DNA from 4 places in the Pseudarthrobacter sp. NPDC059871 genome. Region 1 is predicted to be linked to each of the others. Evidence: riboswitches for the same ligand, from Rfam matches in the RefSeq annotation. Region 1 holds a riboswitch; each other region holds the start of a gene.
What was found. A riboswitch is a leader RNA that binds a small molecule or an ion and turns the genes downstream of it on or off. The one in region 1 is predicted to bind S-adenosylmethionine.

Region 1 (4,155 bases):
ACCGGGGATGTACCCCGCCTTTCACTGCCTCAACGCCGAGGGCAGATGCAATTCGTTCGGTTGTGGCCGCGAGGCCATCGTGTTCACAGGCGTAAGAGACGTGATCCATGCGCATGCCATCATCTTGGCACTTTGTGATCGGGCTCTCAGCTTAGGCTTGCCTTACTCGAATTTTCCATTTCAGCAGGGTTCAGTTTTCAGCCCGGAACTGGCGTGCAGGACCATGTTCGTCACAATCCTGTCCGCCGCCGCCAAGGTGTTCCTACACTGGGCGCAGGTCATGAGTGCCAGCGCCAAGCCCCGGCTCGCTGGCCGGCAACCCTCCATCCGCGGTGGGGTGCCCCGGGTGAGGACCTGGTTGTCCGGCAACGGCCGGGCGGCAAGCGCGGCCCGCGGTGCTCTCAGCATGCCGGGCCCATGTCAAAGGAGCCTTGAATGTCCAACGGTTGGTCCTTCGAAACCCGCCAGATCCACGCCGGCCAGGAGCCCGACGGCGTTACCGGCGCCCGGGCACTGCCCATCTACCAGACCACCTCGTTTGTCTTCCCCAGCGCCGAGAGTGCGGCCAACCGGTTCGCCCTGGCGGAACTGGCCCCCATCTACACCCGCATCGGCAACCCCACGCAGGAGGCCGTTGAGCAGCGCATCGCCAGCCTCGAAGGGGGACTCGGTGCCTTGCTGCTCAGCTCCGGCCAGGCCGCGGAGACCTTCGCCATCCTGAACATCGCAGAGGCGGGCGACCACATCGTGGCCAGCCCCAGCCTGTACGGCGGAACCTACAACCTGTTCGCCCACACGCTGAAGAAGTTCGGCATCACCGTGACGTTCGTGGCGGACCCGGACAACCTGGACCAGTGGCGGGACGCCGTGCAGCCCAACACCAAGCTGTTCTTCGGCGAGGTGGTCTCCAACCCGCGCCAGGACGTCCTGGACATCGAAGGCATTTCCGGGGTGGCGCACCAGGCCGGTGTGCCCCTGATCGTGGACAACACCCTTTCCACGCCATACCTGATCCGTCCCCTGGAATGGGGAGCCGACATCGTGGTCCACTCCGCCACCAAGTATCTCGGCGGGCACGGAGCGGCGATCGCCGGCGTCATCGTGGATTCGGGCAAATTCGACTTCAGCAAGGACCCGGATCGGTTCCCGGGTTTCAACACCCCGGACCCCACCTACAACGGATTGGTCTATGGCAGGGACCTCGGGGAAAACGGCCTCCTCGGCGCAAACCTGTCCTACATCCTCAAGGCGCGGGTCCAGCTCCTTCGCGACCTCGGCTCGGCCGTTTCGCCGTTCAACGCGTTCCTGATTGCCCAGGGCCTGGAAACGCTGAGCCTGCGCGTGGAACGCCATGTGGCCAACGCCACCGAAGTGGCCCAGTGGCTGGAAGGCCGGGACGACGTTGAATCGGTTGCCTACGCGGGCCTGCCGTCCAGCCCCTGGTACGAGCGCGGCCGCAAGTACGGGCCCAAGGGGACGGGCGCCGTCGTCGCCTTCAACCTTGCCGGAGGAGCCGAAGCGGGGCAGCGGTTCGTCGATGCCCTGGAACTGCACTCCCACGTTGCCAACATCGGCGACGTCCGTTCCCTGGTGATCCACCCTGCCTCCACCACCCACAGCCAGCTGACCCCGGAACAGCAGGCGGTTGCCGGCGTCACGCCTGGCCTGGTGCGGCTGTCCGTGGGCATCGAGCACATCGATGACATCCTGGCAGACCTTAAGGCGGGCTTCCGCGCCGCCAAGGGAGCGGCCGGCTAAGCCGAAGACGTACGACGGCGGGAGGCCGGCCAGGCGGCCGGCCTCCCTTCCGCCGGGCTGCCGTCGGGGAAAAGCAGCGCGGACCGGCAAGTCACAACCAGTCACATGCTTGGCCATCAGCGGGGGGTGTTTCGTACACTCGAACCAGGTCATGAGTGCCAGTGACAGCCCCGGCTTGCTGGCCGGCAACCCTCCTTCCGCGGCGGGGTGCCCCGGGTGAAGACCTGGCCTGCCGGTAAACGACGGCGGGCAAGCGCGTAGAAGAGGTCTTGCCATGACGGTTACCGTCGCCCGTACAACCGCACCCGAACACGGAATTGTCCGCTATGCCTCCATCGGGGGGCTGCAGCTCGAGGGCGGCGGATTCCTGCCCGACGTCACCCTGGCGTACGAAACGTGGGGGACGCTGAACGCCGATGGCAGCAACGCCATCCTGGTGGAGCACGCCCTGACCGGCAGCACGCACGTGACCCGCGGGGACACCGATGAGGAAGGCTGGTGGGAGCACCTTGCCGGACCCGGCGCCCCCGTGGATACGGACCGCTTCTTTGTGGTCTCCATCAACATTGTGGGCGGCTGTTACGGCTCCACCGGGCCGTCATCGCCCGGCCCCGACGGCAAGCCGTGGGGCTCCCGGTTCCCCCTGGTGACGCTCCGGGACAGCACGGAAGCTGAAGCCCGCCTGGCGGACCAGCTGGGCATCAGCAGCTGGTACGCGGTGCTGGGCGGCTCCATGGGCGGCGCCCGGGCGCTGGAATGGGCCGTCACTTTCCCCGAACGGGTGCAGCGCTGCGCCGTCATCGCGGTGGGAGCGGCCAGCACGGCCGAACAGATCGCGTTCGCCCAGGCCCAGACCCTGGCCATCCGCCAGGACCCGAACTTCAACGACGGCGACTACTACGGCGGTCCCTGCCCCGAGGACGGCCTGGCGCTCGCCCGCCGCATTGCCCACATCACCTACAGGTCGGCCGCCGAGCTGGAGCACCGCTTCGGCCGGGAAGCCCAGGCTTCGGAGTCGCCCCTGCAGGGCGGAGTCCTCGCCGGCAGGGGCCGGTACCAGGTGGAGAGCTACCTGGACCACCAGGGCAGCAAGCTCGTCCGGCGCTTCGACGCGAACAGCTACATCGCCCTCACCGAGGCGCTCATGAGCCACGACGTCTGCCGCGGCCGGGGAAGCCTGGCCGCTACCCTCGCCCGGACCAGTGCCCGGTTTTTCGTGGCAGCCGTGGAATCGGACCGGCTCTACTTCCCGTCCCAGTCTTACGAGTTGGCCCAGGCCCTTCCCGGCGACGTTGAGGTCCACCTCATCCAGGCGCCTATCGGCCACGACGGCTTCCTGACCGAAATCGGCCAGCTGGGAGCCCAGCTCCGGTCGGAGTTCCTGGCCTAGCAGCACGGCCTGCACAGAAACAGAGGCTTGTCCGCGGATCCGAACTCTCAAGGGCCGGGTTGCGCGAACAAGCCTCTGATCGATGATCTCCAGAACGTGACGACGCCCGGGGCCCCTAAGGGTTTCTGCGGCCCAGGCTAGCCGTTCATGATTTCGCTGCGGCGGGCCATGTAGTCCTCCATCGACATATCGCCGTTGCTGTACTTCTGGTCCAGTTCCGCGAGTTTCCGGGCCCGGAATCCCTGCGGGGCCGACGGCGGCGGGGGAGTGGCGGGCGCTGCCGGCTGTTCCGGCGCGGGGTACCCGGGCTGCTGCTGGCCGGGCTGGGGCTGGTTGTAGGGAGCCTGGTTGAACTGCTGCTCCCCGTACGGCGGCTGGCCGAAAGGCTGCCCGCCCTGGCCAGGGACCGGCGGCTGGCCGTACTGGTAGGGCCCGGGCTGTGGAACGTTCGGTGCCTGCTGCCCGATCTGCCGGAAACCGCCCGAGTAGTAGTCCTGCTGGGTGTAGCCATCGCGCGGCTGCCTGCTCTGCGGCCCGGCCGACCCGGGGAACTGGCCGCCCGGGTTCTGGCTGCCGGGATATTGGCCGGCGCCGGGGAACTGCTCGGGGTACCGGCCGGGAAAGCTCTGGTCGTGGTTCCGCTTGGCCACCGATTTCCGGTACATGCGCATGGCCATCGGGATCACGAATGACAGGATGATGATCCAGAAAAACAGGTTACTCACGGTGCTGCGCCTCTCGAGTGGGTCTTTCCAGCTTAACGGTCACGGGCCGCATGCCGTTCCGGCGGTCACCGGCACGCTGCCCCAGACCAGACCAGACCAGCTCAGCGCCGCACTGCGTCGGCCGTCCCAAGCGGACCTTCCCCCGAACCCAGGGGAACGCCCGGCCCAAAGGCCGGACCCGGCGTCGGACGCTTGGCCGTGATGCCGTCGCCCGAGGACTGGTGGCGCAGCCGCCGCAGCACCCACGGCACAAAGTACTCGCGGGCCCAGACGAGGTCACCG
Region 2 (4,155 bases), on a different contig from region 1:
TGCTTGAGGGCCTGTTCCAGGTCGCCGATGAGGTCCTCGGCGTCCTCAAGCCCCACGGACAGGCGCACCACGCCGTCGGTCAGGCCGATCGCGGCCCTGCCCTCCGGACCCATGGCCCGGTGCGTGGTGGTGGCCGGGTGCGTGATGAGGGACTTGGAATCGCCCAGGTTGTTGGAAATGTCGATGATCCGCAGCGCGTCCAGCAGCGCGAACGCGGCCTCCTTGCCGGAGCGCCCGCCCGAGGGCGCCAGTTCAAGCGTGAGCACCGTGCCGCCGGCCTTCATCTGCTTGGCGGCGAGCCCATACTGCGGGTGTGACTTCAGGAGCGGGTACTTGACCCAACTGACGGCGGGCTGCTGTTCCAGCCATTCGGCGAGCCGCAGGGCGGTGGCCGAGGAGTGGCTGACGCGCAGGCCCATGGTCTCCAGGCCCTTGGTGAGCACCCAGGCGTTGAACGCGGACAGGGCGGGCCCGGTGTGGCGCATCAGTTGCTTCACGGGACCGTCAATGAATTCCTTGGTGCCCAGGATGGCACCGCCGAGAACCCGGCCCTGGCCATCGATGTGCTTCGTGCCGGAATAGACGATCACGTCGGCGCCGAGCTGTCCGCAGCGCTGCAGCAGGGGAGTGGCGAACACGTTGTCGACGACGACGGTGGCACCCGCCGCGTGCGCCAGTTCGCTGACCGCGGCGATGTCCACGATTTCCTGCATGGGGTTGGACGGGGATTCGAAGAAGACAGCGGTGGTGGGCTCGGACAGCGCGGACCGCCACTGCTCCAGGTCCGGGCCGTCGACGAAGACTGTCTCCACGCCCCAGCGGGGCAGGATCTCGTTCAGGATCACAAAGCAGGAGCCGAACAGCGACCGGGCAGCAACCACGCGGTCCCCGGCAGCCAGCAGCGCACCGAGGGCCGTGAAGACGGCGGACATTCCGGACGCCGTCGCAAAACATGCCTCGGTGCCCTCCAGCAGGCGGAGGCGTTCCTGGAACGTGGCCACCGAGGGGTTGCCGTAGCGGGAGTAGACGAAGCGTTCGTCCTCGCCGGTGAAGGCGCGCTCGGCAGCGGCAGCGGATTCGTATACGAACCCGGAGTTGAGGAATATCGCTTCGGACGTTTCCTGGAAGTTGGTGCGGTCCAGCCCGCCGCGGACGGCCTGGGTGTCAGGGCTCCAGCCGGCGGCGTCTTCGTTGAAGGTCACTTAGTTCTTTCCGAGGTTGGTGGGCAGGCCGCGGTTCTTCCAGCCGTTGACGGTGCGTTCGCCGTAACGGTCCGGTTCGCCTTCGAAGCCTTCCAGGACGTTGTAGGAGGTGAAACCCGCCTGGGTTGCCGCCGTGGCCGCCGCGATGGAGCGCTGCCCGGAGCGGCACAGGAACAGCAGTTCGGTGCCGCGGTTCTCCGGGCCCTGCTGCTCCAGGTCTGTAATGAAGTCCGGGTTGGGAATGCCGCCCGGGAACGTCCACTGGATGAACAGGGGATCGTTGTCCGTGGCCTTGGTGTCCGGGATGCCAATGTGCGCCCATTCGCCCTCCGTGCGGACGTCCACCAGGATGGCGCCCTGCTCCAGCTTGGCCCAGGCCTCCTGGGGTGTCAGGTCTCCTGCGTAGCTCATGCGTGGCCCTCGCCGTCGAATTCGGTTTCTTCAGTAGCGGATTCGAGGCTGTCCACGGCGGTGGCGACGGCGGCATCCGCGGAGGCGATGGCTGCCGGGAGCACCACTGCCTGGGCCACGATGACGCTGCTGCCGTTGAAGGTCGCTGCCGGGCTGCCGTGCAGCACATACCCTTCCGCCAAGGCGGCCGAGATCCGCTCGCAAAAGGCGCGGTCGTCCGGGCCGCTGATCAGGCGGTAGGACAGTTTCTCTTCGGGGACAGGTGCGTCAGACATGACGGATCTCCTTCTCTCACGCTTGCAGCTCGAATCGGTCGATATGCCGAGTATTCACCTGAGGCACCCCGCCGTGGGAGGAGGGTTGCCGACCGGCCAGTCAGGGCTTGGTGCCGGTACTCATTACTCCCCAAAAACGTAACACCTGCCGCCGGGAGCCGCACCGCCGCCGTCGTCATCTTCCGTAACTGAACCGGAAACACAGGGTCACAGGGGTGCGGAGCCCTTTCGCGGAAGCGCCCGACGACGGCATTGCCGCAGGTGGACGGGTTCTACAACGCTTCCTGCATGCTTTCCCGGCAGGCCGCGACCGATAAAGTACAGGTGGGGCCGCCGCCCCACCAGGTCTTCGGCACCGGGGGGTTCCATGAGCACGCGTACATCCGCGCGACGACGCACCAAGCCTTCGGTCAGTCCGTTCCGCGCGGGCGCGTCGAGGGGGTGGACATTCCTTGCCGTCCTGCTGCTGGCAGCGTGTGCCGTGGTGCTGCCCGCAGGTGCCGCCCGCGCGGCTGACCTCAGCCCGGATGAGGGAAAACCCCTGTTCGGGGCAATGCTGGAATGGGGTGAGGATTCCGCTGCCGGTTTCGCCGAACGGCTTGGCGCTTCCCCCGCAGCCTACGGGCACGACCTCGCCCTGCCGTACCGCCCGTCGGAGCAGAACAACCTCCGGGGCTTCCTGGAGCAGGCGTCACTGCAGGGCTCGCACGCGATATTCACCGTGAAGCCCAGCGTGCCCCTGGACCAGATAGATGACGCTGCGGCGGCTTCCTTTGCCGGCGAAGTGCGGCGGCTGACGTCCGGTTTTACCGGGCAGGTGCTCATTCGTTTCGCCCCGGATATGAATGCCAGCTGGGTGGAATGGGGCCAGCAGCCCGGCGCGTACCGGAACGCCTTCCGTGCGGTGTCCGCTGCCTTCAAGAAGTCCGACGGCGGCCCGCTGATGGTGTGGGAGCCGTACCTTGGCAAGGACTATCCCTTCGCCCGTAGCCGGAACGCGCCCACGCCCGGCAGTGAGGGCTTCGCGTTGCTCGACACCAACGGTGACGGGACCTGGGACGGGGCCGACAGCGCCTACGAACCGTACTATCCCGGCGATGACGCCGTGGACTGGGTGGGCCTGACCGCCTTCCACGACGATACGGCCGGCGGGGCGGCGGTGAACACGGTGCCCCGGCCGGGCGAGCTGCAGGAGATGCTCACAGCCTCCGGCGGGGAAAACTTCTACAACGACTATTCGGCCGGGCGTGCTAAACCGTTCGTACTGCAGACCGCCGCGTTCTACAGCCCCTCCTCCGGGGGCGCCTCCGAGGTGGACGTCAAGGCCGGCTGGTTCGACCAGGTGGTGGGAGCCGCCACGTCCGCCCAGTTCCAGAAGACTGCGCTGGTGGTGTGGGACGAACGGACCAGCACCCGGGACACCGGAGTGGCAAGCATCAGCTGGCTGCTGACCGGCAATTCCGCCGTGGCGGAGGCTGCCCACGCGCAGCTGAAGGATTCGTCAATGGTGACCGGACCCGTCACGGAGGTAGGCGCCGGCGGCAGCTATGTCCGGGCCAACACCCTGACGGGCGCCGCAGCCTGGACGGTGGGCGTGGCGCTGATCCTCCTGCTGGTGGCACTGTGGCAGGTTCCCCGCAGGGTGAACGCCGCTACCGCCTGGGTTACGCCGATCCCTCCAAGCGGGATTCGCGGGTTGACCTGCTCCGCGGCATGGCCATCGTCTTCGTGGTGGTCAACCACCTGGGCATGACGTCGCTGTTCCAGCTGCTGACCCAGGAAGCTGTGGGGTTCGTCAGCGGCGCCGAACTGTTCGTGCTGTTTTCCGGGCTGGTGGTGGGCATGGTCTACGGCCCCCGGGTGCGCGAGGACTTTGGCACGGTGCTGGACCTGACGTCCCGCCGGGCCGGCAAGCTGTACCTGACGGCGCTGGTGGTCCTGGTGGGCGTGTTCCTGGTTTCGCTCCTCCCCATTTTCCGGACCGAAGCCCTCACCACGTTCGTGGACCAGGGGACCGGCGGGGCCGGCCACCAGGGTGCCGGCCGCACCTACGACCTGTACGCGGGGATGGAATCCCTCTTCCAGTTCCCGGTGCCGCCGCAGATTCTTCCTGCCGTCCTCCTGCTGCAGTTCGGCCCCTGGCAGTTCAACGTCATGGGCCTGTACGTGGTGCTGCTGCTGGTCAGCCCGCTGATCCTCGCCGCGCTCAGCCGCGGGAAGGCCCTCTGGGTGCTGGCCGCGACGCTCGGACTCTACGCCGTCGGCTC
Region 3 (4,155 bases), on a different contig from region 1:
ACCGGCGGGCAGGGTGCGGGGCTGGTTGCTGCGGGGCTGGTTGGGGCGGGTCATGCGACGTTTTCGCTTTCGGTCAGGCCGGCGCCGTTACGGCCGGAGTGCAGGGATGCGCGGCGGGTCAGTGGGGCGCGGAGGCCCAGGTTTTCGCGGAGGTTGGTGCCTTCGTATTCGGTGCGGTACACGCCGCGGTCCTGCAGGCGCGGGACCAGTTCGTTGACGATGTCGTCCAGCCCACCGGGAACAATCCAGGGGGTGATGTTGAAGCCGTCCACGGCTCCGGTGTGGGCATATTCGGCGAGCTTGTCGGCGATGCCGTCGTAGGATCCCACCAGGCCACGGCCGTTGAGCCGGGACCGCGCGGCGACGAACTGGCGGATGGACTGGCCCTTGTCCTTGGCCTCGGCGCGCCACTGGGCTGCGAGTTCCTTGGCGCTTGCGCCGTGGAAGGCGTTGCCGCGGGTGGGGTTGGTGACGTCCACAATGGGGTCCGTTTCGGGAAGCGGCCCGTCGGGGTCGTACCCGGTGAGGGTCCGGCCCCAGAACTGCTCCAGGTACGCGATGGCGGTCTCCGGGCCCACCTGCTGTTCGCGGACCCACTGGTGCTTCTCCTCGGCCTCGGCCTCGGTGGCGCCGAGGATGAACTCCTGGCCGGGGAAGATCTTGACGTCGTCCGCGGGGCGGCCGGCCTTAAGGGTGCGCGCCACGATGTCCTCGCGGAACCTCTTGGCATCCTCAAGCTCGGCATGCCGGGAGAAGATCACGTCGGCGTTCCGGACGGCGAAGTCCCGCCCGTCCGGCGAGTCGCCGGCCTGGAAGAGAACCGGGTGGTGCTGGGAGGAGCGCGGCAGGCGGCCGGTGATCTCGACGTCGAAACTTGCGTCCGTGCGCCGGACCGGAGTGATGCTGCCTTCCTCGAGCCAGCGCCCGGCATCCCGGGACCCGGCGATTGCGCCGTCGGCCCAGGAATCCCAGATCGCTTTGGCCGTCTGGACGAAGGCCTCGGCCCGGATATAGCGGTCCTCGTGCTTGAGGAACCCGCCGCGCCGGAAGTTGGCACCGGTCCAGGCGTTGTCCGTGGTGACGATATTCCAGGCCGCCCGCCCGCCAGAGAGCAGGTCCAGGCTGGCCAGGCGGTGCGCCAGGTCTGCGGGGTCGTTGTAGGTGGTGTTCTGGGTGGCCACCAGGCCGATGTTGGTGGTGACGGCGGCCAGGGCCGCGAGGGCCGTCTGGGCATCGGGGCGGCCGGCGACATCGAGGTCGTGGATCCGGCCCAGGTGCTCGCGCAGGCGGAGTCCCTCACCGAGGAAGAACGCGGTGAAAAGGCCGCGCTCCGCCGTCTGGGCCACCCGGCGGAAGGATTCGAAGTCGGTTTGGGAACCGCTCTCCGGGGTCTTCCAGACGGTGGTGTGGTTGACGCCCTGGAAGAAGACGCCAAACTGGATCTGGCCGTTGCCGGCGGTGCGGTGGTGCGTGCTCATGATGCTCTCTTTCAGGCCGCGGCGTAGCGGTTGGCGGGGCGGGGAAGGCCGAAGGTTTCGCGCAGGGTGGTTCCGGTGCGCGGCGCGGCCACACCGGCGCGGTGCAGTTCCGGCAGGACCTGGGCGGCGAGTTCGGGCAGGTCGATGTCCAGGACGGCCGGGTGGAGCCGGACCCCGTCTGCTGCGCGGAAGAGTTCAACCAGCAGCTCGACGAGCCCTGCCGCATTGCCGGCGTACCGGGCGCCGCCCTGCCAGGGTTCGTACGCATCAAGCTCCGCGAGGCGCTCCGCCGCGGACTGGCCGCGGGAGTCGAGGACGACGTCGAGCTCCACCAGGGTGCGCGGGGTTCCGGCCGCTGCTGCAGCCACCGCCGCGGCTGCCAGTCCGTCCACCGAACCGGCGGCGGCGAGCGCCACGTCCGCTTCGACGGCAGGGATCAGGTCCGCCGGTGCGAAGACCACCAGCTGCCCCTGCAGCGGCCGGGGAATGATGGACGGGCCCTTCACGGAGAATCTGTCACCGTCGAAGTCGGCGTAGTGGAGCTTGTCCCGGTCCAGGTAACGGCCGGTGGCTGCGTCCCGGATGACAGCGCCGTCCTCCCAGGAATCCCAGAGCCGGCGGCCGGCCTCCACCACGTCTGCTGCCTCGGCCAGGACATCGGCTTCGGCGAGTGCCTGGCGGCCCACGGACCGTGCCTCGGCGGGTTCGTTGGCGGCGCTGACCAGCCAGCCGGCCCGGCCGTGGGAGGAATAGTCCAGGCTGGCCAGCTGCGTGGCCACATGGAACGGCTCGGTAAACAGCGTTCCCGCCTCGGGGACCAGTCCAAGGGACCGGGTCAGCGGGGCCGCGAAGGCCGCACGCTGCACGGCGTCGATCCGGCCGGCGATGCCGGTGCTGCCGGCATCCAGGACGCGGGAATCGCGGAAGGTGGCCAGGTGGAAGCCTGCGATATCCGCGGCCTGGGCGGTTTCCCGGATCCGGCCGCCGCCCAGGAGGGCGCCGGGAAGGTGGGACGCGCGGCGCCACGCGGCCGGGTGGGCGCCGTCGCCGTCGAGCTCGAGCGCAACGATTTTGGAGCGCAGTTCAGGGACAGGTGTTGAAGCCATGGTTTCCTTCTTCAGGGCCGCAGCGCGGCCGGGACGACATTCACTTGCCGCGGTGCGGCCAGGTCTGTTTCCGGAGCACCCCGCCACAAAATGCCTGAGGGTTGCCGCAGCACCAGCCGGTCCTTGGCGTGCTGACTCTTGACCTATGGCTTGAATGTAGGAGCCGGCCCAATGCGTTGACAAACGCGGTTGTCGCGCGGCGTCAACGCAGGAAATCCCGCGTCAAACAGCGGCTTTTGGCGTCATCTTTGCACTTTTGCCCAGCATCGGAAACGGGCTCCGTGACGGCCTGTTTCCCCCGGTTGAGCCCGGTGACAGGGCCGCTTGGGACAGGGTGGGCCGGCTCGTAGGGTCATGCCATGCCTACCGCTTCCCCCGTCCCCCTGTCAGTACTCGATCTCAGTCCAGTCCCTGCCGGGCAGTCGGCCGGCGACGCGCTGCGCAACAGCATTGACCTTGCTGTAGCCGCAGAGGACCTTGGCTACCACCGCTTCTGGCTGGCCGAGCACCACCTGAACCCCGGCGTCGCCGGTTCCGCCCCGCACGTGCTCTCGGCCCTGGTTGCGGCGGCCACCCGGACCATCCGTGTGGGCACCGCCGCCACCATCCTGGGCAACTACCGGCCGCTGCAGGTGGCGGAGAACATCGGCACCCTCGCGGCCCTGTACCCGGACCGGCTGGACCTGGGGTTCGGACGGTCGGGGCAGCCCAGCACGCCGGCCGCGGATTCAACGGATGCGGGACGGACGACGCCGGAGCCCGCCGCCGCCCACGGCTCCGCTGCGGGTGCTACGCATGCGGACGGCCCCGCGCACGCCGCGGGCGCGGTCGCTGCGGCGCAGCCGGACGAGGGAGCCCGGGTGGTGGACGGGCTCCTGGTCCCGGCGGCTCGGCGGCTCTTCAATTCCGTCCTCCCGCGGAAATTCCGCCTCCAGGCCGAACTCCTGGGCCGCGAACCCGGCGACGCGGACAACTTCGAAAGCGACGTCCAGGACGTGATCGGGTTCTTCACCGGCGGCTACCGGACCCGGCACGGCGAGGAGATCACGGTAACTCCGGCACGGGGCACCACGCCCCAGTTCTGGATCCATGGCTCAACGGCCGGTCCCAGCGCCCGGCTGGCAGGGAAACTCGGCCTGCCGTTTGGGGCGAACTACCACGTCTCCCCTGCCACAGTGCTGGATTCGGTGGCAGAATACCGGACCCATTTCAAGCCGTCGGCCGCGCTGGCGGAGCCATACGTCACCGTCTCCGCGGATGTCCTGGTGGCTGACGGCGGGGAGTCCGCCCGCACCCTTGGCGCCGGTTACGCCGCCTGGGTGCACAGCATCCGCACCGGCCACGGCGCCATTCCCTACCCTGCGCCCCGTGACGGCGGCCGCCTGGATGCGCTGTCAGCCGCACCCGAAACGGGGGCTCCGGACCTCATCCGGGACCGGGTGGAGACGCGGTTCGTGGGCGGCCCGGCGCAGGTGGCCGACCAACTGCGGTCCCTGCAGCACGCCACGGGCGCCCAGGAACTGCTGATCACCACCATCGCCCACAGCCACCGGCACCGCGTGCACTCCTAC
Region 4 (4,155 bases), on a different contig from region 1:
GGCAGCAGCAAACCCCGAACCCCGCACAGGATTCATCGACCGCGCCCTCGTGGCAGCGTACGACGCCGGCATCGAGCCGATCCTGCTGGTCACCAAGGCGGACGTGAAGGATCCCGGCGAGTTCCTGGCCAACTACACGCACCTTGACTTCCCGGTCATCATCAGCCGGACCGCCGACCTGGAGGCGTCAGGGATCGACGCCCGCTCCGATGACGGTTTGTCGGCCCGGCTGGACAGTGACGCCGTTGCCGGGCTCAGGGCACACCTGGGAGGCAAGGTCACCGTAATGCTCGGGCACTCCGGCGTCGGTAAATCCACCATGGTGAACGCCCTGACCGGCGCGGAACGGGCCACCGGCGGTGTGAATGCGGTAACCGGACGGGGCCGGCACACGTCGTCTTCGGCCCTTGCCCTGCGCCTGGCCGACTCCCCTCCCGGCAGCTGGATCATCGACACCCCGGGCATCCGGTCATTTGGCCTCGCCCATGTGGATCCGGACCGGATCCTGAGGTCGTTCCCGGATCTTTCGCCGGGCACAGACGATTGCGAACGCGGCTGCAAGCACACCGCCACTGCCGTCAACTGCGGGCTCGACGCCTGGGTGGCCGGCGGACACGCAGGACCCACCGGTGAAGCACGCCTGGCTTCGCTCCGCCGGCTCCTCGGCGCCGATCCCAGGATGGAAGCCCAGGAGGCCAAGGAGCTCGGCACCATCAGCTGACAGCGCCAACCGGCACGGCCGACCTCCCGGCAGAACCGGCGCCAGACGGTAGTTTGGAACCATGATCCAACCCGCTTCGACCTATAACGACGACCTGCGCCTGGCCCATGTCCTGGCCGATTCCGTGGACGACCAGACCATGAGCCGCTTCAAGGCACAGGACCTCCACGTGGAGACCAAGCCCGACCTGACGCCGGTCACCGATGCGGACAAAGCCGCCGAGGAAGCCATCCGCGGCCAGCTCTCACGCTCCCGCCCCCGCGACGCCGTGCTGGGCGAGGAGTTCGGCAGCACCGGCCACGGCTCACGGCGGTGGATCATCGATCCCATCGACGGCACCAAGAACTTCGTCCGCGGCGTTCCCGTCTGGGCTACGCTCATTGCCCTGGTCGATGAGGGCGAGCCGGTAGTCGGCGTCGTCAGTGCACCCGCCCTGGGTAAGCGGTGGTGGGCAGCCAAAGGCATGGGGGCTTACATGGGCCGTTCCCTTGCATCGGCCACCCGGCTCCGGGTCTCGGACGTTTCCACCCTGTCCGACGCTTCACTGTCCTATTCCAGCCTGGGTGGCTGGAAGGAACGCGGCAACCTTGACGACTTCCTGGGCCTGACCGAGGACGTCTGGCGCACGCGCGCCTACGGTGATTTCTGGTCCTACTGCATGGTGGCCGAAGGGTCGGTGGACATCGCCTGCGAGCCCGAACTGAACCTCTATGACATGGCCGCCCTCGTGCCCATCGTGGTGGAGGCCGGCGGCCGCTTCACCTCCCTCGAGGGCGAGGACGGCCCCTTCGGCGGGAACGCCCTGGCCACCAATTCCATCCTCCATACCGAAGTGCTGCACCGGCTGAACCCCGGCCTGGACGACCTCCTGTAGGCCGGCCTCCTTCCGAACAATCGACGGCGGGCGCCTCCAAAAGGGGGCGCCCGCCGTCGTAATCTTCGAAGAAAGCCCGATTCGGGGCCGCGCGTAACAAAACCCTTAACAATCCTCCCGGCTTCAGACCGGGCCGCCACATGTTCTATGGTTTTATCCAGGTCACGAGTGCCAGCGCTAAACCCCGGTTTGCTGGCCGGCAACCCTCCATTCGCGGTGGGGTGCCCCGGGTGACGACCAGGCCGGTCCGGAGCGGATGCGGCAAGCGCGGATTCCAGCACTGCCGGAGTCCAGTCCTGAAGTGAGGTCTCCATGACTACTGCCGTCGACTCCCCCATTAACGCCATCGCCGCCGAAAGCGTTTCGGATGAACGCCTGGCCGCGGCCGGACGTCCGCTTTCCGCAGTTACCGGCGCTGAAATCCTGGCCCCGTTGATCTCCGGCGGCCACGTACGCTACGCCAACCTTGACTACGGGGCTTCCGCGCCTGCGCTGACCGTGGTGTCGGCCTACCTCAATGAGATCCTGCCGTTCTACGCCAGCGTCCACCGCGGCGCGGGTTACGCATCGCAGATCAGCACTTCCGTTTACGAGAACGCGCGCAACATCGTCCGCGAGTTCGTCGGCGGCCGCCCCGACGATTCCGTCATCTTCACCCGGAACACCACCGATTCCCTGAATCTGCTCGCCGGTTGCCTCCCCGGCACGGAGGGCAAGCCCGCCGGTGACGTCCTGTACCTGGACATCGAACACCACGCCAACCTGCTGCCGTGGCAGGGTGTCCCCCACCGGAGCATCGTTGCCGCCGACACGATCGCCGGGACCATCCAGTCCGTGCGTGCCGAGCTTGAGCAGGGCGGGGTCAACCTGCTGGCGGTCACCGGCGCCTCGAACGTCACCGGCGAAATCCTACCCATCCGGGAGCTTGCCGCCCTCGCCCACCGGCACGGTGCCCGCATTGTGGTGGACGCCGCCCAGCTGGCGCCGCACCGCCGCGTGGACATCAGCGCCGACGACGTCGACTACCTTGCCTTCTCCGGGCACAAGCTCTACGCGCCCTTTGGCGCCGGCGTCCTGGTGGGCCGCCCGGACTGGCTCGACGCTGGAACTCCACACCTCGCCGGCGGTGGCGCCGTTAAGGAAGCAAAGCTCGACGGCGTCAGCTGGGCCAGCGGCCCGGCCCGCCACGAGGGCGGCTCCCCCAACGTGCTGGGTGCGGCTACCCTGGCGCGGGCAACGCAGGTTATCGCGAGCCTGGACCAGGACCGCTGGCACGCCCACGAGTCGGCCATCCGTTCCTACCTGGTGGAAGGCCTGCAGGCGATCGACGGCGTCACCGTGCACCAGATCTTCAAGGACACCGATCCTGACAAGGACACCATCGGGGTGGTGAACTTCTCGGTGGCGGGTTACGATGCCGGCCTGGTAGCCGCCTACCTGTCCGCCGAACACGGTGTGGGACTCCGTGATGGCCGATTCTGCGCCCACCCGCTGCTGAAGCGCCTGGGCCTGCCATCGGGATCGCTGCGGGCAAGCTTCGGAGTCGGCTCCCGGCTCGAAGATGCCCAGCGGCTCCTCGCAGGCATTGAAAAGCTCCGACGCGACGGGCTCGGCTGGGACTACGTAGTGGATGCCGGCCGATGGGTGCCTGCCAACGACACCAGGACCTACCCCCACTGGGCACCGAACACCCCGGGAACTGCCGGCGCAGCTCCCTGCCTCGACGACTGACAGCCGGAAGCCCGCACCCGGGTGCATGCGGTAAATTCGGACGGTACCCGCAGGGAATCAGCTGAAGGAGGCCGCACGTGGTTCGGGGTGGGCCCAAGCTCGATCACGGGCGGCGCCAGGAGCTCGGCCAGAGCTTCCAGGACGGCGGCAAGCACTATGACAGGGTCCGTCCGGGGTATCCGGCGGAATCAGCACGGTGGCTGGTGCCCGCGGGCGCCCATGATGCGCTCGACGTCGGTGCCGGGACGGGCAAATTCACTGACCTGCTGCTGGCGCTGGGATTGTCCGTAACCGCCGTCGACCCGTCCGCGGACATGCTGGCGCAACTGTCCGCCCAATATCCGGCCGCTGCTGCCCTCCCCGGCACGGCCGAGGCCACCGGGCTCGCTGACGCAAGTTTCGACGTCGTCAGCGTTGCCCAGGCCTGGCACTGGTGCGACGCCCTCGCGGCCAGCACGGAACTGGCCAGGGTCCTCCGCCCGAAGGGAACGCTGGGACTGGTGTGGAACCAGCTGGACACTTCGGTGCCGTGGGTGCACCGGCTTTCCCGCATCATGCATGCCGGGGACGTCTACAAGCCCGGACAGCGGCCGCTGGTGGGCCCGGAGTTCGAGGGCCTCGAAGGGCACGTGACCCGCTGGCAGGATCCTGTCACCCCTGCCGACCTGATGGAACTGACCAAATCCCGAAGCTATTACCTGCGGGCCAACGAGCAGACCCGGGCCAAAGTCCTGGCGAACCTCAGGTGGTACCTGCATGAGCATCTGGGGCACGCCGAGGATGAAGAACTCAGCCTGCCCTACCTGACGTTGTCCTGGCGGGCCGTCCG

Region 2: another riboswitch for S-adenosylmethionine. It lies ahead of ACFV4R_RS08570 (DUF1737 domain-containing protein); the one in region 1 lies ahead of ACFV4R_RS16885 (homoserine O-acetyltransferase).
Region 3: another riboswitch for S-adenosylmethionine. It lies ahead of ACFV4R_RS03765 (LLM class flavin-dependent oxidoreductase); the one in region 1 lies ahead of ACFV4R_RS16885 (homoserine O-acetyltransferase).
Region 4: another riboswitch for S-adenosylmethionine. It lies ahead of ACFV4R_RS01235 (aminotransferase class V-fold PLP-dependent enzyme); the one in region 1 lies ahead of ACFV4R_RS16885 (homoserine O-acetyltransferase).

Annotation. Positions count from the first base shown of each region.
Region 1 covers NZ_JBHWJV010000013.1:753-4,907, forward strand. The annotation lists gene ACFV4R_RS16875 (VOC family protein) at 1-115, opposite strand, end outside; SAM riboswitch class IV at 277-392, shown strand; gene ACFV4R_RS16880 (bifunctional o-acetylhomoserine/o-acetylserine sulfhydrylase) at 436-1,758, shown strand; SAM riboswitch class IV at 1,906-2,020, shown strand; gene ACFV4R_RS16885 (homoserine O-acetyltransferase) at 2,033-3,148, shown strand; gene ACFV4R_RS16890 (hypothetical protein) at 3,286-3,873, opposite strand; gene ACFV4R_RS16895 (SGNH/GDSL hydrolase family protein) at 3,975-4,155, opposite strand, start outside.
Region 2 covers NZ_JBHWJV010000005.1:76,896-81,050, forward strand. The annotation lists gene ACFV4R_RS08560 (O-succinylhomoserine sulfhydrylase) at 1-1,202, opposite strand, end outside; gene ACFV4R_RS08565 (rhodanese-like domain-containing protein) at 1,203-1,613, opposite strand; gene ACFV4R_RS08570 (DUF1737 domain-containing protein) at 1,610-1,888, opposite strand; SAM riboswitch class IV at 1,902-2,016, opposite strand; partial or broken gene opgC (OpgC domain-containing protein) at 2,256-4,155, shown strand, end outside.
Region 3 covers NZ_JBHWJV010000002.1:214,883-219,037, reverse strand. The annotation lists gene ACFV4R_RS03775 (ABC transporter substrate-binding protein) at 1-54, opposite strand, end outside; gene ACFV4R_RS03770 (NtaA/DmoA family FMN-dependent monooxygenase) at 51-1,478, opposite strand; gene ACFV4R_RS03765 (LLM class flavin-dependent oxidoreductase) at 1,490-2,584, opposite strand; SAM riboswitch class IV at 2,620-2,728, opposite strand; gene ACFV4R_RS03760 (LLM class flavin-dependent oxidoreductase) at 2,944-4,155, shown strand, end outside.
Region 4 covers NZ_JBHWJV010000001.1:279,830-283,984, reverse strand. The annotation lists gene ACFV4R_RS01245 (ribosome small subunit-dependent GTPase A) at 1-721, shown strand, start outside; gene hisN (histidinol-phosphatase) at 783-1,595, shown strand; SAM riboswitch class IV at 1,756-1,869, shown strand; gene ACFV4R_RS01235 (aminotransferase class V-fold PLP-dependent enzyme) at 1,908-3,326, shown strand; gene ACFV4R_RS01230 (class I SAM-dependent methyltransferase) at 3,404-4,155, shown strand, end outside.